DNA from 4 places in the Acidovorax sp. DMC1 genome. Region 2 is predicted to be linked to each of the others. Evidence: predicted binding sites of a transcription regulator. Region 2 holds the regulator's gene; each other region holds the start of a gene.

Region 1 (7,746 bases), 250 kb from region 2:
GGCTCAACACTCTGAGAGGATTGAGTCATGAGCAAGTCGAACAAGTTCTCACCCGAGGTGCGTGAGCGGGTGGTGAGGATGGTGCAGGAGCGCCTTGGGGGGGCGCCCGTCGTTGTGTGCCGCCATCGAGTCCATCGCTCCCAAGATTGGCTGTGTGTCGCAGAGCTTGAGCGAATGGGTCAAGCGCGGAGGTTGATTCCGGCGTGCGTGAACGCGTCGCGACCGGCGAGGCCCAGCGGGTCAAGGCCTTGGAGCGCGAGGTCAAGGAGCTGCGTCGGGTCAACGAGATATTGAAGCTCGCCAGCGCGTTTTTCGCCCAGGCGGAGCTCGACCGCAGGCTCAAGTCCTGAAGAACTTCATTGACAAGCGTCGCGATATTTTCGGGGTCGAGCCGCTCTGCAAGGTCTTGCAGATTGCCCCGTCGGCTTGTCGAAGGCATGCTGCGCTGCTGCGCGAGCCCCGCAGGTGCTGTGAGTGGGCTCTGTGTGATCAGAAGTTGATGCCGCAGATTCAACGCGTTTGGAGGGCCAATATGCGAGTCTACGGCGCTGACAAGGTGTGGCGCTGGGGCGCGAAGGCGTGAGCGTGGCTCGCTGTACGGTCGAGCGCTTGGTGTGCAAGCTGGGGCTGTGCGGCGTGATGTGTGGCAAGGTCGTGCGCACGACTGTCGGTGACGCCAAGGCGCCATGCCCGCTGGACCCGGTCAGCCGGCAGCTCCGCGCTGAGCGGCCGAACCAGCTACGGGTCAGCGAATTCACCTATGCCTCGACTTGGTAGGGCTGGCTGTACGTGGCCTTGGTTGTTGACGTGTTTTCCCGTCGCATCGTCGGTTGGCGCGTGAGCAGCTCAATGCGCACTGACTTCGTGCTCGATGTCCTGGAGCAGGCCCTGTACGCCAGATAGCCCAAACGCGACGGCAGTCTAATTTGTCGCTCCGACAGGGTGCCCAGTACGTCAGTATTCGCTGCACGGAACGGCTGGCTGAGGTCGGCATCAAGCCGTCCATGGGCGTCAGGGGCGACTGCTACGACAACGCTTTGGCCGAGACTGTTGATTTCCGCGCAGAAGTGACCCACTAACCTCCGGGATTTCCATCCAAACCTGACGCGCGTACTAACCTAAGCTTGCTGCTTTGCTGAGCAGCAGGAGACCAAGAGTGATAGACGTGGCAACACCGAGTGTCATCAGGCGCTGGGCCCCGCGAGAGCGGGTGTCCATCAGGGAGATGCCCGCCGCATAGACCTTAATCCACTTGTACAGGCTTTGCTGGCTTGCGCCTATTCCAGTGGACACATCGGCCACTTGGTGGCCTCGGTCCGTCATGTGCTTGTCTGCTTCGATCTTGAATTTTCCAGGATATGGCCATTTTTTCATGACAATTCCTGGTATGTTTTGGTATCTGTTTGCATTTTGATTTATCTACTTGCATATACTTTTATCTCCTGTTGTGGCATCAGGCTTGAGACTAAATGGAGTCAAATTCAGCCTGGGGCGATTCAGCAGATATGGAATTTCGATTCAACTGAGGTGCTTTATTGAGGGATGTCAATTTGTCCCCTTTGCACTGCCTTGAAATCAGGCACCCTTACCTCATGTTCAGTGCAATTCGGAGGACTTAGACCATGCGTCTCGACAAATTCACCACCAAGTTTCAAGAAGCTCTGAGCGACGCCCAGAGCATTGCGCTGGGTAACGACCACGCCTACATCGAGCCCGTGCATGTGCTGCAGGCCATGCTGCAGCAGGATGACGGCCCCAAGGCATTGCTGCAACGTGCAGGCGCCAATGTGCCCGGGCTGCTGGCAGCGGCTGAGGTCGCCGTCAAACGGCTGCCTCAGGTGCAAGGCAACGACCAAGTACAGGGCGGGCCCGAGTTGGGCCGTGTGCTGCAAGCCACTGAAAAAGAAGCCATCAAGCGCGGTGACCAGTTCATCGCCAGTGAGCTGTTTCTGCTGGCTGTGATCGACAGCAAGGGCGAGGCTGCCAAGATTGCCAAGGACAACGGCCTCACGCGCAAGAGCCTGGAGGCTGCGATTGAAGCCGTGCGCGGCGGCCAGAAGATGGACAGCGCCGAGGCGGAGGGGCAGCGTGGCGCCTTGGCCAAGTACTGCCTGGACCTCACCGAACGCGCTCGCCTGGGCAAACTCGACCCGGTGATTGGCCGTGACGACGAGATCCGTCGCGCCATTCAGGTGCTGCAGCGGCGTACCAAGAACAACCCCGTGCTGATCGGTGAGCCCGGTGTGGGCAAGACCGCTATCGTTGAGGGCTTGGCCCAGCGCATCGTGGCGGGCGAGGTGCCCGAGAGCCTGAAGAACAAGCGCGTGCTCAGTCTCGACATGGCGGCGCTCCTCGCCGGTGCCAAGTACCGTGGCGAGTTTGAAGAGCGCCTGAAAAGTGTCCTCAACGAGCTGGCCAAGGATGAAGGCCAGACCATTGTCTTTATCGATGAGTTGCACACCATGGTGGGCGCCGGCAAGGGCGAGGGCGCGATGGATGCGGGCAACATGCTCAAGCCCGCGCTGGCGCGTGGCGAGCTGCACTGCGTGGGGGCCACCACCCTCGACGAATATCGCAAGTACATCGAAAAGGACGCGGCGCTGGAGCGTCGCTTCCAGAAAATCCTCGTGGGCGAACCCACCGTCGAGGCGACCATTGCCATCCTGCGCGGCCTGCAGGAGAAGTACGAGGTGCACCATGGCGTGGACATCACCGACCCGGCAATCGTCGCAGCGGCCGAGCTGAGCAATCGCTACATCACGGATCGCTTCTTGCCGGACAAGGCGATCGATTTGATCGACGAGGCTGCCTCCAAGATCAAGATCGAGATGGACTCCAAGCCTGAGGTGATGGACAAGCTCGACCGCCGCCTGATCCAATTGCAGATCGAGCGCGAAGCCGTCCGCAAGGAAAAAGACGAGTCCTCTCAAAAGCGCTTTGCGCTGATCGAGGAAGAGATCACCCGGCTGCAAAAGGAAATCGCCGATTACGACGAGATCTGGCAGTCCGAAAAAGCCCAGGCACAGGGCAGTGCGCATGTGCGCGAGGCGATCGACAAGCTCAAGTTCCAGATCGAAGAGTTCACCCGCAAGGGCGACTTCAACAAGGTGGCAGAGCTGCAATACGGCAAGCTGCCCGAGTTGGAAAATCAGCTCAACGAAGCCCAGGCGCAAGAGGCCGGCAAGGACGGTGCGCCCGCCGCGCGCCGCCTGTTGCGCACGCAGGTGGGCGCCGAAGAAATCGCTGAGGTGGTGAGCCGTGCCACGGGCATTCCGGTCGCCAAGATGATGCAGGGCGAGAAGGACAAGCTCTTGCAGATGGAAGCCAAGCTGCACGAACGTGTGGTGGGGCAAAACGAGGCGATTGCTGCGGTGGCCAACGCCATCCGTCGTTCGCGCTCGGGCCTGAGCGATCCCAACCGTCCCACAGGCTCGTTCCTGTTTCTGGGCCCCACGGGCGTGGGTAAGACCGAGCTGTGCAAGGCATTGGCCGGCTTCTTGTTCGACAGCGAGGATCACCTGATCCGCATCGACATGAGCGAGTTCATGGAGAAGCATTCGGTGGCCCGCCTGATCGGCGCACCACCCGGCTACGTGGGTTACGAGGAGGGCGGCTATCTGACCGAAGCGGTGCGTCGCAAGCCCTACAGCGTGCTGCTGCTCGACGAGGTGGAAAAGGCCCACCCCGATGTGTTCAACGTGCTGCTGCAGGTGCTGGACGACGGCCGCCTGACGGATGGCCAGGGCCGCACCGTGGACTTCAAGAACACGGTGATCGTGATGACCAGCAACATCGGCTCGCACCTGATCCAGGCCATGGTGGGACAGGACTCGGACGACATCAAAGAAGCAGTGTGGGGCGAACTCAAAAACCACTTCCGGCCGGAGTTCCTGAACCGCATTGATGAGACGGTGGTGTTCCACGCGCTGGATGCACAGCACATTGCGTCCATCGCCAAGATCCAGCTGCAGTTGCTGCAATCCCGGTTGGCCAAGATGGATTTGGAATTGCAGGTGTCCGACGCTGCCTTGGCAGAATTGGCCAAGGTGGGTTTTGACCCGGTGTTTGGTGCGCGGCCGCTCAAGCGGGCGATTCAGCAGCGCATCGAGAACCCGCTGTCCAAGCTGTTGCTAGAAGGGCGATTCGCGCCCAAGAGTGTGATTCCGGTCACCGTGAACCCTGTGCTGGAGCCTGGTGTGTTCCAGTTCGGAGTGGCTCCGCAAGAGTGATGCGGTGTCGGTATGCGATTGCGGTGTGATTCGGCACCGCAATCGCATCCCAAGTTGTGAAGGAGAGGTGTCGTTTGAATGATTTTGTTGCGGGTGTCGTCAGCCTGCTGCTGCGTGTGATCGTGATTGCCATGGGGCTGGTCTTGTTTGCCAGCCTTCTGGTCGCGGCCATGTTGCTGGCGCTGGTGTGGGTGCTGCGTGCAGGTTGGGCCCGCCTGACCGGTCGGCCAGTGACGCCGTGGGTGATGGGTGTGGACCCGCGCACAGGCTTCAGCAAAGTCTTTCGGTCCACGGAGCGGTGGTCTGCGGGCCGCCGTGGCAGCAGGGCGCCGGAAGCTACCGGTGAGGACGCTGCAGCGTCGCGCCGGGGTGGCATCCTGCCAGGGTCGGCGCAGGTCACAGACGTGGAAGCGCGCGAAGTGCGTTGATAGGGTGGTGGCGGCCGCTGCACTACGGTGGCAACCAGCTTCCTTTCGTCAGGGCCCATGGCACGGGCGCAAGCCAACGGGCATCAACCCTAACGCGCATGCCTTTTTGTGACGTGCCCATCTGGGTGTCTCCTATCATCCGACCATGACACCCACCGATATCCGCGCCCATTTCGATCTTCAGTTCCAGGCCAGCCGTGCGCATGTGGATGTGCCGCTGCTCGTGCGCCGGGAGCGATTGCTGCGCCTTCGCAAACTGCTCGATGAGAATGGGCCTGTGCTGGCGGCGGCCGTGCAGGCCGACTTTGGCATGCGGTCCCCCCGCCTCACGGAGGTGGCCGACTTCTTTGTGTTGCGCACCCTGCTGTCGCACACGCTGCGCCACTTGGCCAAGTGGGTCAAGCCTCGCAAGGTACACACGCCGATTTACCTGCAGCCGGCCCACGCCTTCATCCAGCGCCAGCCCATGGGGGTGGTGGGCGTGATTGCGCCGTGGAACTACCCGGTGCAACTGGCCTTGGCGCCCGCCATCACGGCACTGGCGGCAGGCAACCGCGTGATGCTCAAGCCCAGTGAGCTGACACCCCACACATCGGCCCAGCTAGCGCTGCTGGTGGCGCAGTTTTTCGCTCCCGACGAATTCTGTGTGGTCCAGGGTGATGCCAACCTGTCCGCCTTGTTCGCCTCGTTGCCTTTCGATCACTTGGTGTTCACGGGCTCCACGGCGGTGGGCCGCAAGGTGGCGCAGGCAGCGGCGCAGAACCTGACGCCCACCACGCTGGAACTGGGGGGCAAGTCGCCCTGCATCATCGACGGCCATTGCGACATGCAGGACGCAGCACTCAAGATTGCACACGGCAAGCTGCTCAACGCAGGGCAGACCTGCATCGCTCCCGACTACGTGCTGTTGCCGCGGGGCCGTGAGGGCGAATTTGCACAGGCTTACCGGGCTGCGGTGGTGCGCCTGTTTCCCACCATCGAGGGCAACGCCGACTACGCCTCCATCATCACGCCACGCCACCATGCCCGCCTGCGCACGATGCTGCAGCAGGCGCAAACACAAGGGGCAGAGGTGCACACCATTGACCCTACCGATGGCAAGCAGGTGGCTCCCACGGTAGGTACGCTGGGTGACGGTGCCAGCCGCCAGATGCTGCCCACACTGGTGTTTGGCGCCACGTCGCAGATGCAGCTCATGCAGGAAGAGATATTCGGCCCCATCCTGCCGGTGATCTCGTACGAGCGGCTGGACGACGCCATCGCCCACATCAATAGCGGGCCCCGCCCGCTGGCGCTGTACTGGTTTGGCCAGAGCGAGGCCGTGCGCGACGATGTGCTGCGCCGTACCGTCAGCGGCGGTGTGACGGTGAACGACACGCTGATGCACATTGCGCACGACAACCTGCCGTTTGGCGGCGTGGGCGACAGTGGCTGGGGCGCCTACCACGGCGAGCAGGGATTCCTGCGCTTTTGCCACCAGAAGTCGGTGCTGGTGCAGTCGCGCTGGGCCATGGGCTCGCTGTTCTATCCGCCCTATGGCGCCAAGTTCGATCAGGTCATGGGGCTGCTGCGCCGCTGGTTGTAGTGGCTTGTGTGAGTTGTCCGGGTGTTGTCTGACTGTCTTCCGGTTCGTCGTCCACCATGGCCGCAGGGAGCGGCGGCTGGGTGATGAGCTGCACCATCGCATCGCGCAGCTGGCCGGTGGAAACCGGCTTGTGCAGCAGCAACGCGGAGGTGGACTGAGCGTCCCGCAGGCGCTGGGGCGAGGTGTCACCCGTCATGATGATCGCGGGCACGTTGGTTCCCAGGTAGGCACGCAGCGCCTGCAGCACCTGTTTGCCGGTTTCTTCATGGCGCAGGCGGAAGTCGGTGATGATGATGTCAGGCGTCACGTCCTCCAGGACTTCCAGGGCATCCGCGCTGGATTCTGCGGTCATGCACTGACAGCCCCAGCTTTGCAGCAATGACTGCATGCCCAGGCGCACGGCCTCGTCATCGTCTATGGCCAGCACCTTCAGGCCCATCAGGCTGCGGCCGTCCTGGGGTGTGGTGGCATCGTCTTCCAGCGCACCCTGCCAGCGGTCCAGCCACAGCCTGAAGACCGATCCTTTGCCAGGCTGCGAGCGCAACTCCACAGACGTGCGCATTTCACGCGCCAGGCGCTGCACGATGGCAAGTCCCAGGCCCAGCCCCTTGCGGCGGTCGCGCTCTGGGTTGCCGAGCTGGTGGAACTCCTTGAAGATGTTTTCCCACTGGTGCTCGGGGATGCCGGCTCCGGTGTCCCACACCTCCAGCGCCAGCCGTTTGCCGCGCGTGCGGCAGGCGATCAGCACACCGCCGTGGGCGGTATAGCGCAGGGCGTTGGAGATGAAGTTGTGCATCACCAGGCCGACCAGAGAGCGGTCGGCAAACGCAGCGGCTGAGGTCTCCCGGGTGCGATACACCAGCCCGGCCGTGTCGGCCTGCACGCCAAACTCCTGCTCCAGCGCGGTGAGCAGGGGCTGCACCGCAAAAGCGGCCGGCCGTACCTTGACCACGCCCGCTTCCAGCCGGGAGTAGTCGAGCAAAGTGGTGAGCATCTCAGCGGCAGCGCCTGACGCGGCATGGGCGTGCTTGAGCACGGTGCGCTGGTGGTCGTTGAGCGGGCTGCGGTGCAGTGATTCCAGAAACAGGCCCATGGCATGCAAGGGCTGACGCAGGTCATGGCTGGCCGCTGCCAGAAAGCGGGATTTGTCGCGATCGGCCTGTTCGGCGGCCTCTTGCGCCGCCAGGGCCCGCTGCGACTCGGCCCGCAGCTGGTTGACCAGGCGCTCGTTTTCCAGCTTGAGCGCAATGCTGCGCCGCGTGGCCCGGTCGGCCGTGCGTGCCTGCAGGCAGGTCAGCGCGTAGTACACCCCCGTGAGGAACAGCGCAGGCCACATCACGGGCCCCCCGGCCAGTGCCACCGACATCATCACACCGCCGATGGCGCTGGTGAGGTAGGTGACGTAGGCGCGGTACAGCGGTGCGCCCAGCCCTAGCGCCCCTGAAGAGACCGTGCTGATGATGCCGATGGCGTAGATGACGCTGTCGGAGTTGCCCCAGTACAG
Region 2 (7,746 bases):
AAGAAGGTGGTGGCCACCTCCGACAACACCACCGGCCATGTCTGGGATGAGGACCTGGTCGAGATGAACAATCCCCTGCCGCGCTGGTGGGTGTGGCTGTTCGTCATCACCATCGTCTTTGGCCTGGGCTACCTGGCCGCCTATCCAGGTCTGGGCAGCTTCACCGGCAAGCTCAACTGGACGCAGAAGGGCGAGTACGAAGCCGAAATGGCCAAGGCCAAGACGGAGCTGGAGCCGCTGTACGCACGCTTTGCCTCCATGAAGCCTGAAGACGTTGCCGCCGACCCCCAGGCCCATGCCATTGGCGAGCGCTTGTTCATGAACAACTGCGCACAGTGCCACGGCTCCGATGCGCGCGGCAGCAAGGGCTTTCCGAACCTGACGGACAACGACTGGCTGCACGGCGGCACACCCGAGAAGATCCGCGAGACGCTGGAGAAGGGCCGCATCGGCAACATGCCTCCCATGGCGGCCGCCGTGGGCTCCCCGGAAGACGTGCGTAACCTGTCGCACTACGTGCTGAGCCTGTCGGGCAGCCCCCATGACTCGCTGCGCGCATCGCTGGGCAAGGCCAAGTTTGCGGCCTGCGCAGCCTGCCACGGCATGGACGGCAAGGGCAACCAGGCACTGGGCGCGCCCAACCTGACCGATGACATCTGGCTGCATGGCTGGGGCGAGGCCGCCATCACCGCCATGATCAACAACGGCAAGGTCAACCAGATGCCTGCACAGGCCGAAAAGTTGACCGAGGCGCAGATCGGCGTACTCTCTGCCTATGTGTGGGGCCTGTCGAACAAGCAGGTGGCTGCACGCTGACCTGGCTGCCGGGCGGTGCGTGAGACGCACCGCCCGGGTTTCCGTTTGAAGGCACCCCTTTTGCGCCTTAATTCCGTTCACAAAGCGACACCATGAGCACACCCAGCGAGCCGGCTCGCAAGGTCATCCCGATTACGCCAGTCGCGGCAGATGCGTCTTCTGCGGGCGAGATCATCTCGCTGTACGAAGCGCAAAAGAAGATCTACCCGCGTTCCATCAGCGGCCTGTTTGCGCGCTGGCGCTGGGGCATGGTGTTTCTCACGCAGCTGGTGTTTTACGGGTTGCCGTGGTTTGAGTGGGGCCAGCGCCAGATGGTGCTGTTTGACCTGGGGGCTCGCAGGTTCTACATCTTTGGCTTGGTGCTGTATCCGCAGGATTTCATCTACCTCACCGGCCTTCTGATCATTTCGGCGTTGTCGCTGTTCCTGTTCACCGCGGTGGCCGGGCGTCTGTGGTGTGGCTTTGCGTGCCCGCAGACGGTGTACACCGAAATGTTCATGTGGATCGAGCACAAGATCGAAGGCGATCGCAGTGCCCGGCTCCGCCTGGACAACGGCCCTTGGACGTTCGAGAAGATCCGCAAGAAGTTTTTCAAGCAGGTGGTGTGGATTACGGTGGCCCTGTGGACGGGGTTCACCTTTGTGGGGTACTTCGTTCCCATTCGCGAGCTGGGCAGCGAGCTGCTGGCGTTCCAGGGCAGCTGGCAGATTTTCTGGGTCCTGTTCTACGGTTTTGCTACCTACGGTAATGCGGGCTTCATGCGCGAGCAGGTCTGCAAGTACATGTGCCCTTACGCGCGCTTTCAGAGCGCTATGTTTGACAAGGACACGCTGATCGTTACCTACGACCCTGAACGTGGCGAGCAGCGTGGTCCGCGCAAGAAGAACATCGACTACAAAGCCCAGGGCTTAGGTGACTGCATCGATTGCTCGTTGTGTGTGCAGGTCTGTCCCGTGGGCATCGACATCCGCAAGGGTTTGCAGTACGAATGCATTGGCTGTGGCCTGTGTGTGGACGCCTGCAATACCGTGATGGACAAGATGCAGTACCCGCGTGGGCTCATCCGCTATTCGACCCAGAACGGCGTGGCCAAGCACTGGACGCAGTCGCAGATGTTGCGCCGCGTGCTGCGCCCCCGCGTGCTGATCTACAGCGCCGTGCTGGTCACACTGTGCGTGGCCATGTTGGCCAGCCTGGTGGCGCGCACGCCGCTGAAGGTGGATGTGGTGCGGGACCGCGCCGCGCTCTCGCGCATCGTGGCGGGAGGCAAGCTGGAGAACATTTACCGGCTGCAGATCATGAATGCCACCGAAGGCGAGCAGCGTTATCGCATCAGTGCGCGAGGCCTGGAGGGGCTGGAAGTGGCTTCTGAGGCTGAAGTGGACATTGGCGCGGCGGAGTCTCGCTGGGTGGCCGTGCGTTTGCAGATTCCTTATGGTTCCGCTACGCCCGGATCACACGCCGTTCAGTTTGATGTGCAGGCCGTAGGAGCAGCGGCCCATGTCACGGAGAAATCCGTGTTCCTTGTACCGCGCTGAGCGGTATTCCGGTGGGGCCCTTCAGGGCCGCACTTTGACCGATATTGTTGAGGAGTAAAGCACCATGTCTTCAAACCCTGCCATTGCAACCCCGGCGGCAACCGTACCCTGGTGGAAGTTTGGCCATGTGTGGCTGGTGATTGCCGGTCCACTGATCGTGATCGTGGCGGGCTTTGTGACGCTGTGGCTGGCGATTTCGCGGCCCGACCCTGTGGTGGCGGAGGACTACTACCGCCAGGGCATTGAAATCAACAAGACACTGGCGGCGCCGGAGAAGAGTCTGGCGCCGGCCCTCAAGGCCCGCAACCATGCGGCCACCCCTGTGCAAGACCAACCACGCTGAAACCTCTAGGGTCGCACACCCTGGCGACCCCGGCAGCACCAGGAGACAGAACCTATATGTGGACGCAACGCCTGATGTGGATTGCATGGCCCGCCTTTTTGATGGCGGGTGTGCTGGAGATGCTGGTTTTTGCCATGGTGGACCCCCAGGACCTGCATTGGTTCGGGCAGCCTCTGGCGCTGTCGAGGCAGGGGGTGTACACCCTCGCATTTTTTGTGTTCTGGGCCATCACCATGGCCACCAGCGCGTTGACCACGCTGCTGTCCATGTCACCGTTTGAGGTCAACCGCTGTCCCGTGCCCGACGGGGAGCGCCCTGACGATTGCCGAAAGACATCGTCGTCTTGCTCCTGAGCCTTTTTCGCCGGTTCATGCGGGCATGCGCTGCATGCCGTTTTAGAAGGGACCGTAGGGCTTTTGTACCGCCCCGACCCTCAGCCGACGAGGGGCCGTACTCAGTGGCAGGTCTGCTGGCTGTTCACAATGCGTCGCAGGGCATCGGTGTCGAGGATGCGCACATGGCGCTGTTTGACTTCCACGATGCCTTCTTCCACAAACTTGGAGAAGGTGCGGCTCACTGTTTCAAGTTTGAGGCCCAGGTAGCTGCCGATCTCTTCGCGCGTCATGCGCAGCACCAGTTCCGATTGCGAGAAGCCCCGTGCATGCAGGCGCTGCACCAGGTTGAGCAAGAAGGCCGCCAGGCGCTCCTCGGCACGCATGCTGCCCAGCAGCAGCATCACACCATGTTCGCGCACGATCTCGCGGCTCATGATCTTGTGCACGTGGTGCTGCAGGGCCGTGACTTCGCGGGACAGTTCTTCGATGCGGTCGAAAGGCATGACGCAGACCTCGGCATCTTCCAGGGCCACCGCGTCACAGGTGTGGTGGTCATTCACGATGCCGTCCAGCCCGATGATCTCCCCCGCCATCTGAAAGCCTGTGACCTGGTCGCGACCGTCTTCGGTGGCCACACAGGTCTTGAAAAAACCGGTGCGGATGGCGTACAGGGACGTGAAGGACTCGCCATTGCGAAACAGCGTGCCGCCGCGCTTGACCTTGCGGCGGACAGCAACGACCTCGTCAATGCGCTGCAGTTGCTCTTCGTTCAAGCCCACGGGCATGCACAGCTCGCGGAGGTTGCAGTTGGAGCAGGCGACTTTGATGGTGAGCGGGTTCATAAACACATGGGCTTGGGTTAGCGGTCAAGCATATCGCGCTTGCCGTACACGAACCTGAATACAGAGCGCGGGCAAGCGGCTGACCTTCATCAAATTGTCGCCGTATCGCTTGCGGGTTCACTTGATGCAGGTCAAGGACATGTCCCAGAGCCTACGGCACAGTCAAGGTGTACGCAAGGAAATTTCCCCATGACTGCTGTTTCGCCAGACCTTCTGCGCCGCTTTGACGTGCCAGGGCCCCGCTATACATCCTATCCAACGGCCGACCGTTTCGTGGAGGCGTTTGGTCAGGAAGACTATGTGCTGGCGCTGCAACAGCGCCGCTCGGGCACGCTGGCCAAGGCCATGCCGCTGTCCCTGTACGTGCACATCCCGTTTTGCGAATCCTTGTGCTACTACTGTGCCTGCAACAAGATCATCACCAAGCACCATGACCGCGCCGAGGTCTACTTGCGCTACCTGAGCCGCGAGATCGACCTGCACACCGCGCACTGTGGCGTAGGACAGGTGGTGAGTCAACTGCACCTGGGCGGTGGCACGCCCACCTTCCTATCCGATGATGGATTGCGGGAGCTGATGGCCATGCTCAAGCGCAGCTTCACGCTGGCGCCTGGGGGGGAATACTCGATCGAGGTGGACCCTCGCACCGTCAATGCCGAGCGTCTTGCACTGCTGGCTGAGCTGGGGTTTAACCGGCTGAGTTTTGGCGTGCAGGACTTTGATGCCGAAGTGCAGAAGGCTGTGCACCGCATCCAGCCTGCCGAACAGGTGTTTGCGCTGGTTGAGTCTGCGCGTTCGTTGGGCTTTGACTCAGTGAATGTGGATTTGATCTACGGCCTGCCGCGCCAGACGCCCGAGTCTTTTGACCGCACGCTGGCTCAGGTGGCGCAACTGCGGCCTGACCGCATCGCGCTGTATGCCTATGCGCACTTGCCAGAGCGTTTCAAGCCACAGCGTCGCATCATCTCTGCGGAGTTGCCCACGGGCGCGAGCAAGCTCTCCATGTTGTCGCGCTCGCTCGATGCCTTCATGGATGCTGGATACGTGTACGTGGGCATGGACCACTTTGCGCTGCCCACCGATGCCCTGGCCGTGGCCAAGCGTCAGGGGCGCCTGCACCGCAACTTTCAGGGCTACAGCACGCAGCCGGACTGCGACCTGATCGGCCTGGGCGTATCGGCCATAGGCCGTGTGGGGGCAACCTACAGCCAGAACTCCAAGACGCTGGATGAGTACTACGACTTCCTGGACCAAGGGCGGTTGCCCGTAGTGCGCGGGTTGGCGCTCACGCGCGACGACCTGGTGCGCCGTGCGGCCATCATGGCCCTGATGTGCCAGGGGGAACTGCTGTTCGAGCCGATGGAGCAGGCATGGCTGATCGACTTCCGCCAGTATTTCGCTGCGGAGTTGGCTCAATTGGAGGGCATGCAGGAGCAAGGGCTGGTGCGCGTTGGGCCTGAGGGCATTGAAGTGACCGCGACCGGTTGGTTCTTCGTGCGGGGCATCGCCATGGTTTTTGACCGCTATCTGCAGGCAGACCGCAACCGCGCCCGGTTTTCGCGCATCATCTGATACCTATGCTTACCACGGTTGGCTGGACTGCTTTGCTCATGGGACTCGCCGGCGGGTCCCACTGCTTGGCCATGTGCTCCGCGCCCTGTGGAGCGCTCGTGGGTCAGGGCGGCGCTCCACAGGCGGATGGGAGTGCCGAGCAGGTGGTGCGCTGGGCGCCGCGTGGCGGTGCGCTGCAGCGCACCGTGGCCTTTCATTTGGGGCGCTTGGTGGGATATGCCAGTGCCGGTGCATTGGCGGCCTTGGCCATGGACAGTTTGGCATGGCTGACCCAGCAGACCACCGCGCTGCGTCCCGCCTGGACGCTGATGCACGTGGCGGTGATGGCTTGGGGGCTCATGATGATGGTGCAGTCGCGCCAGCCTGCTTGGGTGGAGCAGGCTGGCCGCTCCGTGTGGGCGCGTGTTCGACCGCTGGTCGGGGCGCCAGGCGGCGTGATGGCGGCCGGGGTCCTGTGGGCCCTGATGCCGTGCGGGCTGCTTTATTCGGCCCTGTTGGTCGCCGCGCTCAGTGGAGGGCCGCTGGAGGGTGCCCTGACCATGGCCCTGTTTGCCGTGGGAAGCGGGGTCTGGCTGGTGGGTGGCCCCTGGGCTTGGAGCAGCCTTCGCAACCGCCTGAATCTTGCTCGGGCTCAGTGGGGCACGAGGGCCGCAGGCGCCATGCTGTGCGCGGTCGCTGCCTGGGCGTTGTGGATGGATCTCATTTACAAGCCGTCGCTCTGGTGCCGCTGAGCGGGCGGCGCTGATTTGTCCTGTCACCCCCAATCGCCCGGTAGTTCCAAGCGGGGCGATGTCCCAGCCCAGGGGGGCTGCTGTGCTCCCGTCAGGCCCGATTTCTGCCAAGTGTTGCCGGATCGCTGCGCGGTCTGCCGGTTCTTCGCCACGTCACTGGAACTGGTGATAATCTGCGTAACTATTGGTGGCATTGATGTCGCCATGTATCGTGCGCCTGACGTGAACTCATCCATCCTCATCGACATCAGCCAACTGCGTGTCGGCATGTACATCCAGCTCGACGTGGGCTGGATGCACCATCCGTTCCCGACCAGTAGTTTCCGGGTGGCGTCGTTGGAGCAGATTGCCACCTTGCGCGAGCTGGGGTTGACCGAGGTTCGCTACGTCCCCAAAAAGAGCGATCCAGAACTGCAGGAGCTGGTGCCTGCCGCCTGGAGCGTGCCCGAGATGACAGCCCCACCGCCCAACGGCCTGGATGCGCCCGGGCCTGGTACGGCCACTGTCGTAGACCCCGAGGCGCAGCGTCGCCGCGAACTGCTGGAAGCACAAAACCGGGCCTTGGCCGCCTGCAATCAGCGTTTCTCAGAAGCCACGCGGCAATACCAGTCCATGGAGCGCACGGTTTCCGAGTATCCAGACCAGGCCAGGGCCAAGGGCGAGGCGCTGGTTTCTGGATGCGTGACTGAACTGCTGGAAAACGGCGACTCCGTCATCCGGCTGCTGTCCGAGGGCGTGGGCGAGCGCAACGGATTGCATCCGATCAATGTGATGGTGATTTCGCTGCTGCTGGGGCGATCCCTGGGCATGAAGAGCGAGGAGCTGCACGATCTGGGTGTGGCCGCATTGATCCACGACATTGGCAAGCTCAAGCTGCCGCCCAATCTGCGCCAGCCGACCCCTTCCATGATCCCGATGGAGCGCACACGCTACGAAACCCACGTGGCGGAATCCGTTGCCCTGGCCAAACGCATGGGGTTTGCCGATGCCGTGCTGACGGCCGTGGCGCGGCACCACGAAATGTGTGACGGCAGTGGTTTTCCCCAGCGCCTGAAGGGGCCCGATCTGGGGCGCATGAGCCAGGTCCTGGCACTGGTCAACCAGTACGATCGCATGTGCAACCCGGCGATGGGGGTGACGGCGCTGACGCCCCATGAGGCGCTTTCCGTCATCTTCGCCCAGCTTAAGGCCCGGTTTGATTCGGTGGTCCTGGGGGCTTTCATTCGCATGATGGGTGTCTACCCGCCCGGCTCCATCGTGCAGTTAGTCAATGACCGGTATGCCATCGTGGCCTCGGTCAATTCGTCGCGGCCCCTGCGGCCCAAGGTCATCGTGCACGACCCACGGGTGCCCAAGGAAGAGGCTCCGATCCTGGATCTGGAAACTGTCCCTGAGCTGGGCATACGGCGCAGTCTCAAGCCCGCGCAGCTGCCGCGTGACGCGCTGGACTACCTGTCGCCGCGACAGCGTATCTGTTACTTTTTTGAGCGAGCGGTGAGTCCCGGCCCTGACGAGGCTGCGGCGTGAACGATCTCCCATCGCTCGGGTGGCTGGACGGCCTGCAGGAGG
Region 3 (7,746 bases), on a different contig from region 2:
AAAGAGAACCAGAAGCGCCGCTGCAGCAGCGGCGCTCGCGCCTGCGGCAGCCGTCAGTGCGCCGCGCCCGCCATCGTCAGCTCGCCCAGGTCCCGCTCCAGCAGGGCGGGGTCGCCCAGTTGCAGCTCGATCAGGCGGCGCAGGTGGGTGACGCTGTCCAGATCGATGCCCTTGCACAGCAGCCCGGTGTGCAGGCCCTGCACGTGGGCTACCTCGGTGGACATGGCGATGTGGTTGCCCGTGTCGGCCAGGGGAATGGTCAGTTGGCACAAGGTGCCTTGCCCCAATGCCGCCTGTGCGGGCACCATGATCAGAGCGCCCTTGAGGGACAGGTCCAGCACATGCACGCTGAACGCAGCGGTGGCCGTGGTCAGCAGGGCCGGCGCATCAAAACCAACGCGGACGAAGTGGCGGCGTTCATGGGGCATCGCTGTCTCCTGGGCGGGGCGGGGTGTGGAACACATGCTAACCCAACCGGCGCACGGCAGTTAATTTTTGGAGGTTTTTGCAAGCATTAGTTACTATGGGTTCTCCATCACCAAGGGGCCGGTGTGAAACCTGGCGTGAACTGGCTGGTGCGGCGCTGCGCCGCGTGGCTCAAAGGCATTGTGTGGGTGGCCGTACTGACGGCCAGCGCCAGCATTGCCGCCGCCCCACGCGAGCTGCGTGTGGGGGTGTATTCCAACGAGCCCAAGGTGTTTGTGGATGCCGATGGCAAGGCTGCAGGCATTTTTGTGGACCTACTGCAACTGGTGGCGGCCCGCGAGCAGTGGACCCTGAAATATGTGCCTTGCAGCTGGCAGGACTGCCTGGATGCGCTGCGAGAGGGGCAACTGGACCTCATGCCCGATGTGGCCCGGTCGCCCGAGCGCGAGATCCTGTACGACTTTCACCGCCTGCCGGTGCTGCACAGCTGGTCGCAGATCTACCGGACCTCGGGCGCGCCCATCTATTCACTCTTTGACCTGCAGGGCAAGCGGGTGGCGGTGCTCAAGGGCTCCGTGCAGCGGTCCACCTTCCTGAACATGGTGGACAGCTTTGGCATCCAGGTGTCTCTGGTGGACGCCCCCGGTCTGATCGAAGCGTTTGCGATGGTGCAGCGGGGCGAGGCCGATGCGGTCATCTCCAACCACCTGTTCGGCAACTTTCATTCGGCCCGCTATGGAGTGGTTGATACGGGCATTGTGTTCCAGCCCGCTACGCTGTTCTTTGCGACCGGCCCCGGTCGCAATGCAGATGTGTTGGCGGCCATTGACCGATCCGTCGAGAACTGGCGCAGTGGCGCCGACCCGGCCTATGCCCAGGTGATGCGCCACTGGGGCGGGCAAGACCCTGGCGTGCAGATTTCCCCCTGGGTGTGGCGGGGGCTTGCGGGCTTGGTGACGTTCAGCTTGCTGGCTGCGTTGATGGTTGCGATCTTGCGTCGCCAGGTCCAAGAGCGTACGCGCCACTTGCGGGACAGCGAGCAAAAGCTCGCCACCATTTTGGACAGTGTTGGCGCGTTCATTTACATCAAGGGCAAGGACTACCGCTACCAGTACGCCAACCACCACACGCTGCATTACTTTGGCAGGCCGGCGCACGAGGTATTGGGCCATGACGATGCGGCGTTTTTCGACGCAGCCACGGCGCAACGGCTGAGGGCCAACGACCGTCGGGTGCTGGAGGACGGCGAGACGCTGGAGGCGGAGGAGGTGAACACGCCCGCCGCCACGGGCGAGACACGCGCGTTTTTGTCGATCAAGATTCCGCTGCGCCACGCGGATGGCAGCATTTATGCGCTGTGTGGCATCTCGACCGACATCACCGAGCGCCGCAAGGCCGAAGAGTCACTACAGATTGCGGCGACGGTGTTCGAGTCGTTCGAGGGCATGATCGTGACGGGGCCAGACCAGCGCATCCTCAAGGCCAACCAGGCGTACGCACGGCTGACCGGCTACTCGGTGGAGGAACTGGTGGGCCAGACGCCGCGCCTGTTGCACTCGGGCCGGCAGGACGCTTCTTTTTACGCGGCCATGCAGAACACGTTGCACTCCAGCGGCATGTGGCAGGGCGAGGTGTGGAACCGGCGCAAGGACGGCACCGAATACCCGGCCTGGATCACCATCACCACCGTGCGTTCGCCGCGCGGCGAGATCACTCATTACGTGGGTACGCAGACAGACATATCCAGCCGCAAGGCCGCCGAGGAGGAAATCCGCCTGCTGGCCTTCTACGACCCGCTCACCGGCCTGCCCAACCGCCGGCTGATGAACGACCGCCTGCAGCACAGCCTGGCCGCCTGTGCGCGCTCGGGGGCGGGCGGCGCATTGCTGTTTGTGGATCTGGACAACTTCAAGGACCTGAACGACACCCAAGGGCACGAGCTGGGCGACCAGCTGCTGCGCCAAGTGGCTGCGCGCCTGGGGGGCTGTGTGCGAATGGGGGACACCGTGGCACGCCTGGGAGGGGACGAATTTGTGGTGCTGCTGGAGGGGCTCAGTCCCCAGGTGCACGAGGCCGCTGCCCAGGCCGAAACGGTGGGCCGCGCGGTGTTGCAGGCGCTCAGCCAGAGCTATCAGCTTGACGGCCACGCGCACCACAGCTCCTGCAGCATTGGCATCGCGCTGTATGCGGATGCGCGTGGTTCGGTGGACGAATTGCTCAAGCACGGCGACATGGCCATGTACCAGGCCAAGGGCGCTGGCCGCAACACCCTGCGGTTCTTTGATCCGCGCACCCAGGCCAACGTGACCGCGCGCACGCTGCTGGAGGCGGGTTTGCGCGACGGCCTGCGCGAAGGGCAATTCTTGTTGCACTACCAGGCGCAAATCCACCAGCAGCGCGGCATTGTGGGCGCCGAGGCCCTGGTGCGCTGGCAGCACCCGCAGCGCGGGCTGGTGTCGCCGGCCGAGTTCATCCCGGTGGCCGAGGCTTCGGGCCTCATCGTGCCGCTGGGCGTGTGGATTCTGCGCACGGCCTGCCTGCAACTGGTGGAGTGGGCCCGCGACCCGCAGACAGCCCACTGGACCTTGGCCGTGAACGTGAGCGCCCGGCAGTTCCGCCACAGCCACTTTGTGGATGAAGTGCTGGGCGTGCTAGAAGAAACCGGCGCGAACCCGCACCGGCTGAAGCTGGAGTTGACCGAGACCCTGCTGCTGGACGATGTTGAGGACACCATCCTGCGCATGGACACCCTGCGCGCGTCGGGCCTGGGCTTCTCGCTGGATGACTTTGGCACGGGCTATTCGAGCCTGAGCTATCTCAAACGCTTGCCGCTGGACCAGCTCAAGATCGACCAGAGCTTTGTGCGCGACCTGCTCACCGATGCCAACGACGCCAGCATCGCCCGCACCATCGTCACCCTGGCCCACAGCCTGGACCTGGGGGTGATTGCTGAGGGGGTCGAAACACAGGAGCAACGCGACATGCTGGCCAGTCTGGGGTGCCACACCTGGCAGGGCTACCTGTTCGGGCGCCCCGGGCCTGCCGATGCGCTGGTGCAGTCGGTGGCCAGCGCGACGACCTGGTGACGCCTTTTTTGTCGGCAGGGTACCCTCCGCTGGGCGTTACCCATGGGCTGCCCATGGGTTGCCCACAACTGTCGCCATTGGCTGACATTGGGTAGCCTGTGAACGGTGTAAGGTACGGCACGCCATGTGATTTACCGTACGGCCGACCGCATGACTGACGCACGGCCTCCTTCGCCCGCATCGATGTTCGTGTGCAGGGTGGGGCAGTCCGCAGGAGCTTTTCATGAAAAACAATCTATTTCCCACGATCCGCCTTCTTGTTTCTGGCGCGGCCGCCGCCGTGCTGCTGGGCCTGGGCGGCGGCGCCCATGCGCAAGCCTACGTCAACGCCACCGTGGGGGGCGAACTGGCTCCCGGTGTGTATGGCCGCATCAATATTGGCAACGCGCCACCACCTCCTCTGCTTTACGCAGAGCCCGTCATCATCCAGCGCCCTGCGGTGGTGGTGCCCCGTGCGCCCATCTACATGTACGTGCCGCCCGGCCATGCCAAGAACTGGAGCAAGCACTGCGCACGCTACAACGCCTGCAGTCAGCCGGTGTATTTTGTGCAGGAGCCACCTCCCCGCCGCGGCAACCCGCACCGCGGGCCCCATGGCCGGGACGACCGCCGCTGGGAACATGACCATCGCCACGATGACCGCCATGACCACGATCGCGGACCCGGGCGCGGAGAGGGCCGTGGCAAGGGCCATGGTCATCGGGACTGAGCCACCCTGCATTTCTCCGAGTTTGCGCCCGCGCAGAGGAGGGGGCCGCACCAGCGGTTAAGCTCGGGCCTCTATGGCCCAAGTCTCCTTTTCTCCCCCTTTCACCCAACCGGCTGATGTTGCCAGCCAGTTGCGCCACAGCGGTTTTGCGGTGCTCAGCCCGGCCGCAGTGGCCGAGTGGGTCGGCTGTGATCTGTCGGCGCTCATGGCGCTCAATACCGATTGGGGCGCTCTTCCTCCCGATGAATTCCTGAAGGATGGTGGCCGCTACCGTCGCCGACGCCATGCCTGTTTTGTGCTGCAACAGGGCCAGATGCAGCAGGTGCCGCACCGTGCCCACTGGCAGCCTGTGGAGTACAACGCCCTGCACGGCGGCATGGAGCGCTGGTTTGCCCCCATGGAGCCCGCGACCGTGGCGCAGCCCGTGTGGCAGCAGTTGCTCGTCGCTCTGGCGGGCGTGTCGGACGCTGTGTTTGCCGGGCCTCAAGCCCCGGTGCCCTGGTTTGTGGAGGCGCACCAGTTCCGCATCGACACCACCGACGGCATCGGCCGCCCCACACCCGAAGGTGCCCACCGCGATGGCGTGGATCTGGTTGCGGTGTTTCTGGTGGGGCGCGAGGGCGTCAAGGGCGGTGAGACACGGGTGTTCGAGGCCAACGGCCCTGCCGGACAACGCTTTACGCTGACCGAGCCCTGGTCCCTGCTGTTGCTGGACGATGCGCGCATGATCCACGAGTCCACGCCTATCCAGCCGCTGAAGGACGGGGGCTACCGCGACACCCTGGTGGTGACCTGCCGGCGGGGCAACTTCCAGGGTGCGGACGTGGTGGGGCAGGCGCCGTCGGGGGGGTGAACACTGCGGCAGAAGTGCATCCGATTTGATGCGAATCAAGATGCGGGTTATGGTGGCGGTTCACACTGTCGCCCATGGTCAGGCCACAAGCCTGGTCTCACCCCTCATTCAAGGAGTAGCACCATGTTCAAGCACATTCTGGTTCCTGTCGACGGTTCCAAGACCTCCATGCTGGCCGTCTCCAAGGCCGCAGGCCTGGCCAAGACCTTTGGCAGCGCCGTCACTGCGGTGTATGTGATCGACCCGTATCCCTTCACCGGCGTGGGTGCCGACTTTGCCTACGGACAGGCCCAATACATCAGTGCCGCCACGGCCGAGGCCAATGCAGCGCTGGATGCCACCAAGCAGGCCATGGCTGATGCGGGTGTGCAGGTCACCACCGTGGTGGGCGAGGGCCATGCAGTGCACGACGGCATCCTGCGCGCGCTGGAGAGCACGGGCGCCGACCTCATCGTGATGGGCTCGCATGGCCGCCGTGGCCTGGAAAAGCTGGTGCTGGGCAGCGTCACGCAGCGTGTGCTGGGTGTGGTGCACATCCCTGTGCTGGTGGTGCGGGACTGATTGTTGTTGCCCCATGCAAAACGGCTCCTTTCGGAGCCGTTTTTTATTGCAGCAAGCGCCGCAGGGGGTCACTCAATCTTTGCGCCCGAGGCTTCCACAATGCCCTTCCACTTGGCGTAGTCAGCCTTGAGCAGGGTGTTGAACTGAGCGGCCGACATGGCCTCGGGCTCGGCGCCCTGGGCGTGGATGGCGGCCTTCATTTCAGGGGTGGCCAGCAGCTTGTTGATTTCTGCATTGACGACGTTCACCACGGTGGCCGGTGTGCCGGCGGGCGCAAACACGCCGTACCAGGTGCTCACATCAAAGTCCTTGAAGCCCGATTCGGACACGGTGGGCACCTCGGGCATGGACGAGCTGCGCTTGGCCGAGGTCACGGCCAGCGGGCGGAGCTTGCCCGACTTGATCTGGGCCATGGCCGATGGCACCGAGGACATGAGCAAGTCCACGTTGCCCGACAGCGCATCCATCAGCGCAGGGTTGGAGCCCTTGTACGGGATGTGGCTGAGCTTGATGCCCGCAGCCTTCTCGAACAGGTCGCCCGCCAGGTGGATGGAGGTGCCGTTGCCGGGCGACCCGTAGGTGATGGTGCCGGGAGCAGCCTTGGCGGCAGCCACCACGTCGGCCAGTGTCCTGAACTTGGAGTTGGCACTGGTTGCAATGACCACGGGCGTGTAGGCCACATGGGCCACGGCGGTCAGGTCCTTGGTGGGGTCCCAGGGCAGGTTCTTGTACAGCCAGGGGCCGATGACGAGGTTGTCCTTCTGGCCCATGACCAGGTCATAGCCTGTGGGCGCGGCCTTGACGGCCTCGCCAATGCCGATGGTGCCGCCCGCGCCGGCGCGGTTATCGGCCACCACGGTCCACTTGGCGCTCTCGGTGAGCTTGGTGGCCACCAGGCGCGACAGGATGTCGGTGCCGCCGCCGGGCGGGAAGGGCACGATCAGGCGGACGGGCTTGGCCGGGTAGGCCGCCGCAGGGGCTGGCGCCTGGGCGTGGGCTGTGGTGCCCAGCGCGAAGGCGAGGGCGGTGAAGGAAAGCAGGGTGCGCATCATGGTGAGGGGTGTCTCCGTCGGTTCAGTGGTGTGCGGGCCGCCGCCAGGCCGCTGGGTGCGGCTGCGGTGGCCCGGCTGATCTGGGGCAGCGGGCGCCAATGATCGCTGATCGACTGTGGCGCACGCGTTGCCAATAGCAGGTGGCAGCATCGCGGGTGGCGATGGCAGTCTGCGCACCCGCGTGCAGGTCAGAGGCGCTCAAAAATCGCCGCAATGCCCTGGCCGCCGCCAATGCACATCGTCACCAGCGCATAGCGGCCCTGGATGCGTTGCAGCTCATGGATGGCCTTGACGGTGATGAGCGCACCGGTGGCGCCGATGGGGTGACCCAGCGAGATGCCCGAGCCGTTGGGGTTGACCTTGGCCGGGTCCAGGCCCAGGTCCTTGGTCACTGCACAGGCCTGGGCTGCGAAGGCCTCATTGGCTTCGATCACATCCAGATCGGCCACGGTGAGCCCGGCTTTCTTCAGTGCGAGCTGCGTGGCGGGCACGGGGCCGATGCCCATGTACTTGGGATCCACGCCCGCGTGGGCGTAGGCCACCAGGCGGGCCAGGGGCTTGGCGCCACGGGCCTTGGCGGCACCTGCTTCCATCAGCACCACGGCGGCGGCGGCGTCGTTGATGCCCGAGGCGTTGCCAGCCGTCACCGTGCCGTTTTCCTTGATGAAAACGGGCTTGAGCTTGGCCAGGTCGTCCATCGTGGCGCCGGGGCGGAAGTGCTCGTCGGTGGCGTACAACACGTCGCCCTTCTTGCTCTTCAAGGTGACGGGCACGATCTGGTCCTTGAACACACCGGCCTGCGTGGCGCGCTCGGCGCGGTTGTGGCTCTCGACCGCCAGCTTGTCCTGGTCTTCGCGGCTGATGCCCCACTTGGCGGCGATGTTCTCGGCCGTCACACCCATGTGGATGTTGTGGAAGGGGTCGTGCAGCGCGCCGATCATCATGTCCACCATCTTGGTGTCGCCCATGCGGGCGCCCCAGCGCATGTTCAGGCTGGCAAAGGGCACGCGGCTCATGTTCTCGGCACCGGCGCCAATGGCCACGTCGGTGTCGCCCAGC
Region 4 (7,746 bases), on a different contig from region 2:
GGGGTGCGGCCATGAGCTGGCCATAGGCCTTGTCGACGGCGGGGCGCAGCACGGTGGGCGTGGGCGCCACGGCGCCGAACTGCGCGTGGGCGGCGCCGGGCAGCCAGGCGGCGGTGGCAAGGGCCATGGCACCCGCAAGGGCCGTGGCACGGAAGGTGCGGAGAGGAAGGGTCATGGTGATCAGCGAAACACAAACAGAATGAAAAGTGGGAGCGTGGCCCGTCCAGCGCTGCAGCAGGCACCCCGGACGGGCTGGATGGCCATGCAATTGTTGGACCGAACCCCGCCCCTGGGCTCTGCTTTAATCTGCCCAGCCGACAGTTTTTCTTACATGCGCAAACACATCCCCAGCACCCGCGCCCTGCTTGTTTTTGACGCCGTGGCTCGCCACCACGGCGTGAGCAAGGCGGCCGAAGAACTCTGCCTCACCCACAGCGCCGTGAGCCAGCAGCTGCGCCTGCTGGAGGGCCAGCTGGGCCTGCAGCTGGTGCAGCGCGGCGCGCGGGGCTCCACCCTCACCGACGTGGGCCGCCGCTACCACGCGCAGATCGTGGGCGACCTGTTGCGCCTGCAGAACCACACCCTCGAAGCCATGGCCCAGCGGCCCGATGGCGCGCGCCTGCTGGTGGGCTGCGTGCCCGTGTTTGCCGAGCGCTGGCTGCTGCCCCGGCTGCCCGCCTTTTTGGCCGCGCACAAGGGCTGCAGCCTGCACTTGCAGGTGTACCCCACGCAGATCTACATGGCGGAGATCCCGTTTGACGTGGCCGTGCAGTACGACGACGCGGCCTGGCCCGGCGTGGTGCCCGCGCCCCTGATGCCTGAGGTCTGCGTAGCGGTGTGTGCGCCGCAGTCGCGCCACCGGCGCGCCACAGAGCGCGGCGACTTCCGCGCCGTGCCGCTGCTGCAGCTCAGCTCCCGCCTGGGTGCGTGGGACGACTGGCTGGGCCGGGCAGGCATCACGCGCGTGCCGGCCCACACCCTGGGCGGCCACCGTTTTGATCTGTTCTCGATGCTGGTGGAGGCGGTGCGCGCTGACCTGGGTGTGGGCGTGGTGCCGCGTTATTTTGTGGAGCGCGAACTGCAATCGGGCGAGCTGGTGTTGGCCCACCCGCACCACGACAGCGGTGCGCGCGGCTACAGCCTGTTTGTGGCGCCGGGGCGGCTGGAAGACCCTGCGGTGGCGGCCTTTGCACAGTGGCTGCGCACCACGGCGCAGGCCGAAGGTGCTGTGGCCGACCGCGCTTCAGGCACCGCTTGAAACGCGCTGGCGTTGCAGGCCCAGCCAGGCCAGCGCCAGCCCCGTCACCACAATCGGCACCAGCGAGCCGGCGTTCAGCAGCGTCCAGCCCTGTGTGGTGACCAGCACGCCCGACGAGAACGCGCTCAGTGCCAGCGTGGCGTACACGCAGAAGTTGATGGCCGCCTGCGCACGGTCCTTCTCCTCCGGCTGGTAGGCCGTCATGGCCAGCGTGGTGGAGCCGGTGAACAGGAAGTTCCAGCCCACGCCCAGGAAGAACAGCGCAATGCCGAAGTGGTGCAGCTCCACGCCCATCAGCGCCACCGCCACACACGCCAGGTTGAGCAGCACACCCGTGCCCATGATGGGCAGCACGCCAAAGCGCTTGATGAGGTGCCCGGTGACAAAGCCGGGCGCGAACATGCCGATCACATGCCACTCCAGCACCAGTGCCGAGGCATCAAAGTCAAAGCCGCACACCTGCATGGCCAGCGGCGTGGCGGCCATCAGCAGGTTCATCACGCCATAACCTAGTGCGGCGCCCACGATGGCGACGATGAACGCAGGCTGGCGCATCAGCACCTTGAGCGGGCGGCCCTGCTCGCGCTGCCCCGCCGCATTGAGCACCACGGGCTGCGCCTCGAAGCGGATCGCCGCCATGCACAGCATGGACAACAGCGCCACGCCGATCAGCGCGATGTAGGCGCCAGCAAACGGCACCGGAAATAGCGTGCGCGTGGCGCTGGCCAGGTTGGGGCCCGCCACCGCACCCAGCAGGCCACCGGCCAGCACCAGCGACACGGCCTTCTCGCGGTAGTCCGGCTTGGCCAGTTCGGCCGCCGCAAAGCGGTACAGCCCGCCATTGGCGCTGTAGTAGCCCGCCACCACCGTGGCCGTGCACAGCAGCCAGAAGCTGGCGCTGAACGCCGCCCAGGTACACAGCGCGGCCGACACCACGGCCACGGCCAGCCCGATCTGGAACGACACCTTGCGCCCCCAGCGCGCCTGGCTCTGCGCCACCAGCGGCGTGGACAGTGCACCGCCCACCACATAGCCCATCACCGGCAGCGTGGCCATCCAGCCAAAGGGCGCCAGTTGCAGGCCCATCAGGCCGTTGATGGCGATGAAGACAACGTTGTTGGTGAGGAAAAGGCCTTGGCACAGGGCCAGGAGCCACAGGTTCTTGTTCACGGCAGGGGGCGCTCGGGGCGGGCAGAGAGAGGTGCGTTGGGTGGGGGCTGGATGCAAGTCAAGGCCGGTGGGCAGTGTGGTGCGCCAGGAGGGCCACGGCACATCAAAGCCCGACTGCTTTGCTCCAGCATTGTGCACTGCCGTTGATGAAGATCAGCGGACGCGCGGGATGCGCCCCGTATGGTGGCGCCCTGTGCTGTGGCTCCCCACCGGGGCCAGCGTTTGAATGCTTGTGATGGACCCCTTGAAATCGACGGCCGCTGCCTTGCCCGAGGCAGCGAGCCCTGCCATGGAACTGGTTTGCCCCGCAGGCAGCCTGCCTGCCCTCAAGGCCGCCGTGGACCATGGCGCCAACTGCGTCTACCTGGGCTTGCGCGACGCCACCAATGCGCGCAATTTTGCGGGCCTCAACTTTGACGAGGCAGCCATTGCCCAGGGCATTGACCATGCCCATGCGCGCGGCTGCAAGGTCTTCATGGCACTCAACACCTACCCGCAGGCCGCCAACCCTGGGCCCTGGCGCAGCGCTCTCGACAAGGCGGTGGACCTGGGTGTGGACGCCGTCATCCTGGCCGACCCCGGCCTCATGCAGCATGCAGTGCAGCACCACCCCCGGCTGCGTCTGCACCTGTCGGTGCAGGGCTCGGCCACCAACTACGAGGCCATCAACTTCTACCGCGAGCAGTTCGGCATCGTGCGTGCCGTGTTGCCACGCGTGCTGTCGATGGAGCAGGTGCGCCAGGTCATCGACCGCACACCGGTCGAGATCGAGGTGTTTGGCTTTGGCAGCCTGTGTGTGATGGTCGAGGGGCGCTGTGCGCTGTCGTCGTACGTGACCGGCGAATCGCCCAACACGCACGGCGTGTGTTCACCCCCGAAGGCCGTGCGCTGGATGGAGACGCCGCAGGGCCGCGAGTCGCGCCTGAACGGTGTGCTCATCGACCGCTATGCGCCCGGCGAAAACGCGGGCTACCCCACGCTGTGCAAGGGCCGCTTTGACGTGGGGGACGACGAGAACTACTACGCCATCGAAGAGCCCACCAGCCTCAACACGCTGGAGCTGCTGCCCCAGCTGCTGAAGATGGGCGTGCGCGCCATCAAGATCGAAGGCCGCCAGCGCAGCCCGGCCTATGTGGCGCAGGTCACCCAGGTCTGGCGCGAGGCCATGGACCAGTGCCTGGCCTATCCCCACCGCTACGCGCCCAAGACGCGCTGGATGGCCAGCCTGGACCAGGTGGCAGAAGGCCAGCAGCACACGCTGGGCGCTTATCACCGCCCGTGGAAGTAGTGCTTCTCCATCACGACAACCTCCCAGAAACCGCCCCATGAAACTATCTCTCGGCCCGCTGCTGTACTACTGGCCCCGCGACACCGTGTTCGCGTTCTACGAGGCCATGGTCGCCACGCCCGTGGACGTGGTGTACCTGGGCGAGACGGTGTGCTCGCGCCGCCACGAGCTGCGCCTGGCCGACTGGCTGGCGCTGGCGCGCATGCTGCGGGACGCGGGCAAGGAGGTGGTGCTGTCCAGCCAGGTGCTCATCGAGTCCAGCGCCGACGTGGGGGTGATGCACAAGATCACGGGCAATGGCGAGTTTCTGGTTGAGGCCAATGACATGGGGGCCGTGGGCTGCCTATCGCGTGCGCCCGCCGGGCCGCGGGGCTTTGTGGCCGGGCCGCACCTGAACCTGTACAACGCGCACTCGCTGCAGTGGATGGCGCAGCTCGGCGCCACGCGCTGGGTGATGCCGCTCGAAATGTCGCAGGAGGCGCTCTGTGCTGTGCTGGCGCAGCGGCCCGCCGGCATCGAGACCGAGGTGTTTGCCTACGGCCGCATGCCGCTGGCCTACTCGGCGCGCTGCTTCACGGCCCGCCACCGCAACCTGCCCAAGGACGACTGCCAGTTCAGCTGCCTGCAGCATGCCGACGGCCTGCCGCTGCGCACGCGCGAGAGCGAAGGCTTTCTGGTGCTCAACGGCACGCAGACCCAGTCGGCCCGTGTCTACAACCTGGCCAACGAACTGGCCGCGATGCGCGCCCGGGGCGTGGACGTGGTGCGCCTGAGCCCGCAAGCGCAGCACATGGCGCAGGTGATTGATTCATTTGACGAAGCCCGCCGTGCCGCAGCGGCCGAAGCCCCTGCTGAAAACGAGCCCGACTTTGTGGAGCGCATGCAGCCCTTCATGCCCGATCTGCCCTGCAACGGCTACTGGTTCGGGCGTCCAGGGCTGGAGCAAGGGATGCAAGGCGCGGCGGGCGGTGCAGCCGCTCAGCCCTCCATGCACCCGTAACCATCAGGCAGATACACCATGTACCCCGGAGAACGTTTCAACAGCATCAGCCACCTGGTGGGCGCCTTGCTGGCCACGGCGGGCACGGCCGTGCTCATCACCTTGGCGGCGCGCCTGGGTGACCCGTGGAAGGTGGTGGCGTTCAGCATCTACGGCGCCATGCTGGTGGCGCTGTACGCCGCCTCTACCGCGTACCACAGCGTGCGCCGGCGCACCATCAAGGCCGTGCTGCAACAGCTGGACCACTGCAGCATCTACCTGCTGATCGCGGGCAGCTACACGCCGTTTGCGCTGGTGTCGCTGCGCGGTGCCTGGGGCTGGTCGCTGCTGGGCGTGGTGTGGGGGCTCGCCCTGCTGGGCATTGCGCAGGAGATCTGGTGGGCGCGCGGCGCGCGTGTGCTGTCGCTGGTCATCTACGTGCTCATGGGCTGGCTGGCGCTGGTGGCCGTGGTGCCGCTGTGGCAAGCGCTCACGCCGGCCGGGTTTGCCTGGCTGCTGGCGGGCGGAGCCTGCTACACGCAGGGCATCGTCTTCTATGCGCTGGACCACCGCGTGCGCCACGGCCACGGGCTGTGGCACCTGTTTGTGCTGGGTGGCAGCGTCTGCCACTTCTTCACCGTGTTTTTCTACGTGGCCTGAGGGCCCTTTTCCCCTTACTGTTCAATGGCGGCTTCTCCTCTCTCCTTTCCCCTGGTCGTTCCCGCCCCCGTGGGTGCCGTGCTGGCGCGCCTGCCCGCCTACCCCGGCTCGCTGCTGCTGGTGACGGCGCTCAACCTGGCGCTCGCGCGGCACCTGCCCGATGACGTGGGCCGCTTGCTGCTCCACAAGAAGATGCGGGTGCAGGTGCGCGATGCGCGCGTGGCCTTTGACTTTGCCTGGACGGGCCAGCGCTTCGCCCCCCACGCGCCGCTGGTGCTGCCGCAGGTGGCCGACGTCACGCTGAGCGCCACGGCCCATGACTTTTTGCTGCTGGCCCAGCGCCAGCAGGACCCCGACACGCTGTTCTTCAGCCGCCGCCTGTCGATGGAGGGCGACACCGAGCTGGGCCTGGTGGTGAAGAACGCGCTCGATGCGATCGAGCTGCCCGTGCTGGACCCGCGCCAGTGGGTGCAGAGGTTGGCCCCGCGCGAGGTGCTGGGCCACCTGCGGCGCCGCCTGGACCCCACACCACGCCACTGAGGATGAGCATGGACACCGACACCGATCTCCAGAACCACCCTTTGGTTTATTCCTGCTCTGGCTGCTCCAGCGCCGCCCAGCTGGCCAACCACGTGGCACTGCAGCTCGACCGGCGCGGCGTGGCCGAGATGTCGTGCATCGCCGGTGTGGGCGGCGATGTGCCGCACCTGATGAAGACCGTGCGCTCGGGCCGGCCCATCATCGCGCTCGACGGCTGTCCGCTGGTCTGCGTCAAAAGCACCCTCGCGCGCCACGGCATTGCGGCCGACCGGCATTACCAGCTGCAGCAATACGGCGTGAAAAAGCGCGTGCACGAAGACTTCGACCCCGTGCAGGCCGCGCTGGTGCTGGAGCAGGTGGAGGCCGACCAGCGCGCGCAGCCCCTGGCCCGGCCCGTCGCCGTGGAGCCCTCGCATGGCTGATGCTGCCCACCCCCGCCGCATCATCGTGGCCATCTCGGGCGCCAGCGGCGCCGTGTATGGCGCGCGCCTGCTACAGGTGCTGCAGGGCCAAAGCGGCATCGAGACCCACCTGGTCGTCTCTGACGCCGGCTGGCGCAACCTGCAGCATGAGCTGGACATGGACCGCCCCACCGTCGAGGCCCTGGCGCACCGCGTGCACGACGTGGGCAACGTCGGCGCGGCCATTGCCAGCGGCTCGTTCCTGTGCCACGCCATGGTGGTCGCGCCCTGCTCCATGCGCACGCTGGCCGCCATTGCGCATGGGCTGGCCGACAACCTGCTCACGCGCGCGGCCGACGTGGCCCTCAAGGAGCGCCGCCGCCTGGTGCTGATGGTGCGCGAGTCGCCCCTGCACCTCACCCACCTGCGCAACATGGTGGCCGTGACCGAGATGGGCGGCATCATCTGCCCGCCGCTGCCCGCCTTCTACCTGCGCCCGCAGACCGTGGGCGAAGTGGTGGACTACAGCGTGGCGCGCGTGCTCGACCTCATCGACGTGCCGCACAACCTGGCGCCGCGCTGGCAAGGTCTGGAGCTGGATGCTCCTTGATTAATAGCTGCTAGCGCTTATTGGATAAGCGCTAGCGGCAAATTTCATTCATATTCTGGACCTGACATGGCCTACCGCGACCTGCGCGACTTCATGGCCCAGCTCGAAGCCACGGGCGACCTGCGCCGCGTGGGCGAAAGCGTCTCGCCCCACCTGGAGATGACCGCGCTCAGCGACCGCGTGCTGCGCGCAGGCGGCCCGGCGCTGTTGTTCACCCAGCCCACGGGCCACCGCATGCCGGTGCTCACCAACCTGTTTGGCACCACAGACCGCGTGGCCCGCGCCATGGGCGTGGCCGACCTGCACGGCGTGCGCGCCCTGGGCGAACTGCTGGCCACCCTCAAGGAGCCCGAGGCGCCGAAAGGCTTCAAGGACATGCTGGGCATGGGCCAGCTGCTCAAGACCCTGTGGAACATGGCGCCGCACACCGTGGCGCGCGGCGCACCCTGCCAGCAAGAAGTGTGGGAAGGCCCCGACGTTGACCTGGCCCGCCTGCCCGTGCAGCACTGCTGGCCCGGCGACGTGGCCCCGCTCATCACCTGGGGCCTCACCATCACGCGCGGCCCGCGCAAGGCCCGGCAGAACCTGGGCATCTACCGCCAGCAGGTGCTCTCGCGCAACCAGGTCATCGTGCGCTGGCTGGCGCACCGGGGCGGCGCGCTGGACTTTGCCGACCACTGCGCCCAGCACCCCGGCCAACCCTACCCCGTGGCCGTGGCGCTGGGGGCCGACCCCGCCACGCTGCTGGGCGCCGTCACGCCCGTGCCCGACAGCTTGAGCGAATACCAGTTCGCCGGCCTGCTGCGCGGCGCGCGCACCGAAGTCGCGCCCGCGCTCGGT

What was found. The regulator FNR, encoded in region 2, switches genes on or off when oxygen is low (the NO sensors DNR and NnrR bind a similar motif). The targets are predictions, from matches to a motif close to TTGATNNNNATCAA.
Region 1: a site for FNR is predicted at 1,536-1,549, ahead of clpB (ATP-dependent chaperone ClpB). Genes of this name have one in related genera too.
Region 3: a site for FNR is predicted at 5,100-5,113, ahead of ACT531_RS18025 (universal stress protein). Genes of this name have one in related genera too.
Region 4: a site for FNR is predicted at 2,477-2,490, ahead of ubiU (ubiquinone anaerobic biosynthesis protein UbiU). Genes of this name have one in related genera too.

Annotation. Positions count from the first base shown of each region.
Region 1 is NZ_JBQUYO010000005.1:306,456-314,201, reverse strand. Features, by position in the region: partial or broken gene ACT531_RS13490 (IS3 family transposase) at 28-1,076, shown strand; AL1L pseudoknot at 305-421, shown strand; gene ACT531_RS13485 (transposase) at 1,114-1,374, opposite strand; gene clpB (ATP-dependent chaperone ClpB) at 1,623-4,229, shown strand; gene ACT531_RS13475 (hypothetical protein) at 4,304-4,657, shown strand; gene ACT531_RS13470 (coniferyl aldehyde dehydrogenase) at 4,803-6,242, shown strand; gene ACT531_RS13465 (ATP-binding response regulator) at 6,214-7,746, opposite strand, start outside.
Region 2 is NZ_JBQUYO010000005.1:59,847-67,592, reverse strand. Features, by position in the region: gene ccoP (cytochrome-c oxidase, cbb3-type subunit III) at 1-816, shown strand, start outside; gene ccoG (cytochrome c oxidase accessory protein CcoG) at 909-2,354, shown strand; gene ACT531_RS12300 (FixH family protein) at 2,419-2,697, shown strand; gene ACT531_RS12295 (hypothetical protein) at 2,754-3,050, shown strand; gene fnr (fumarate/nitrate reduction transcriptional regulator Fnr) at 3,152-3,874, opposite strand; gene hemN (oxygen-independent coproporphyrinogen III oxidase) at 4,064-5,446, shown strand; gene ACT531_RS12280 (sulfite exporter TauE/SafE family protein) at 5,452-6,177, shown strand; gene ACT531_RS12275 (HD-GYP domain-containing protein) at 6,400-7,704, shown strand; gene ACT531_RS12270 (putative bifunctional diguanylate cyclase/phosphodiesterase) at 7,701-7,746, shown strand, end outside.
Region 3 is NZ_JBQUYO010000009.1:89,103-96,848, forward strand. Features, by position in the region: gene ACT531_RS18005 (PilZ domain-containing protein) at 54-428, opposite strand; gene ACT531_RS18010 (EAL domain-containing protein) at 552-3,512, shown strand; gene ACT531_RS18015 (hypothetical protein) at 3,736-4,221, shown strand; gene ACT531_RS18020 (2OG-Fe dioxygenase family protein) at 4,295-5,074, shown strand; gene ACT531_RS18025 (universal stress protein) at 5,198-5,635, shown strand; gene ACT531_RS18030 (tripartite tricarboxylate transporter substrate binding protein) at 5,704-6,687, opposite strand; gene bktB (beta-ketothiolase BktB) at 6,876-7,746, opposite strand, start outside.
Region 4 is NZ_JBQUYO010000001.1:926,518-934,263, forward strand. Features, by position in the region: gene ACT531_RS04320 (M20/M25/M40 family metallo-hydrolase) at 1-175, opposite strand, end outside; gene ACT531_RS04325 (LysR family transcriptional regulator) at 332-1,258, shown strand; gene ACT531_RS04330 (MFS transporter) at 1,244-2,428, opposite strand; gene ubiU (ubiquinone anaerobic biosynthesis protein UbiU) at 2,664-3,716, shown strand; gene ACT531_RS04340 (U32 family peptidase) at 3,754-4,716, shown strand; gene trhA (PAQR family membrane homeostasis protein TrhA) at 4,735-5,355, shown strand; gene ubiT (ubiquinone anaerobic biosynthesis accessory factor UbiT) at 5,380-5,895, shown strand; gene ACT531_RS04355 (putative zinc-binding protein) at 5,904-6,317, shown strand; gene ACT531_RS04360 (UbiX family flavin prenyltransferase) at 6,310-6,906, shown strand; gene ubiD (4-hydroxy-3-polyprenylbenzoate decarboxylase) at 6,973-7,746, shown strand, end outside.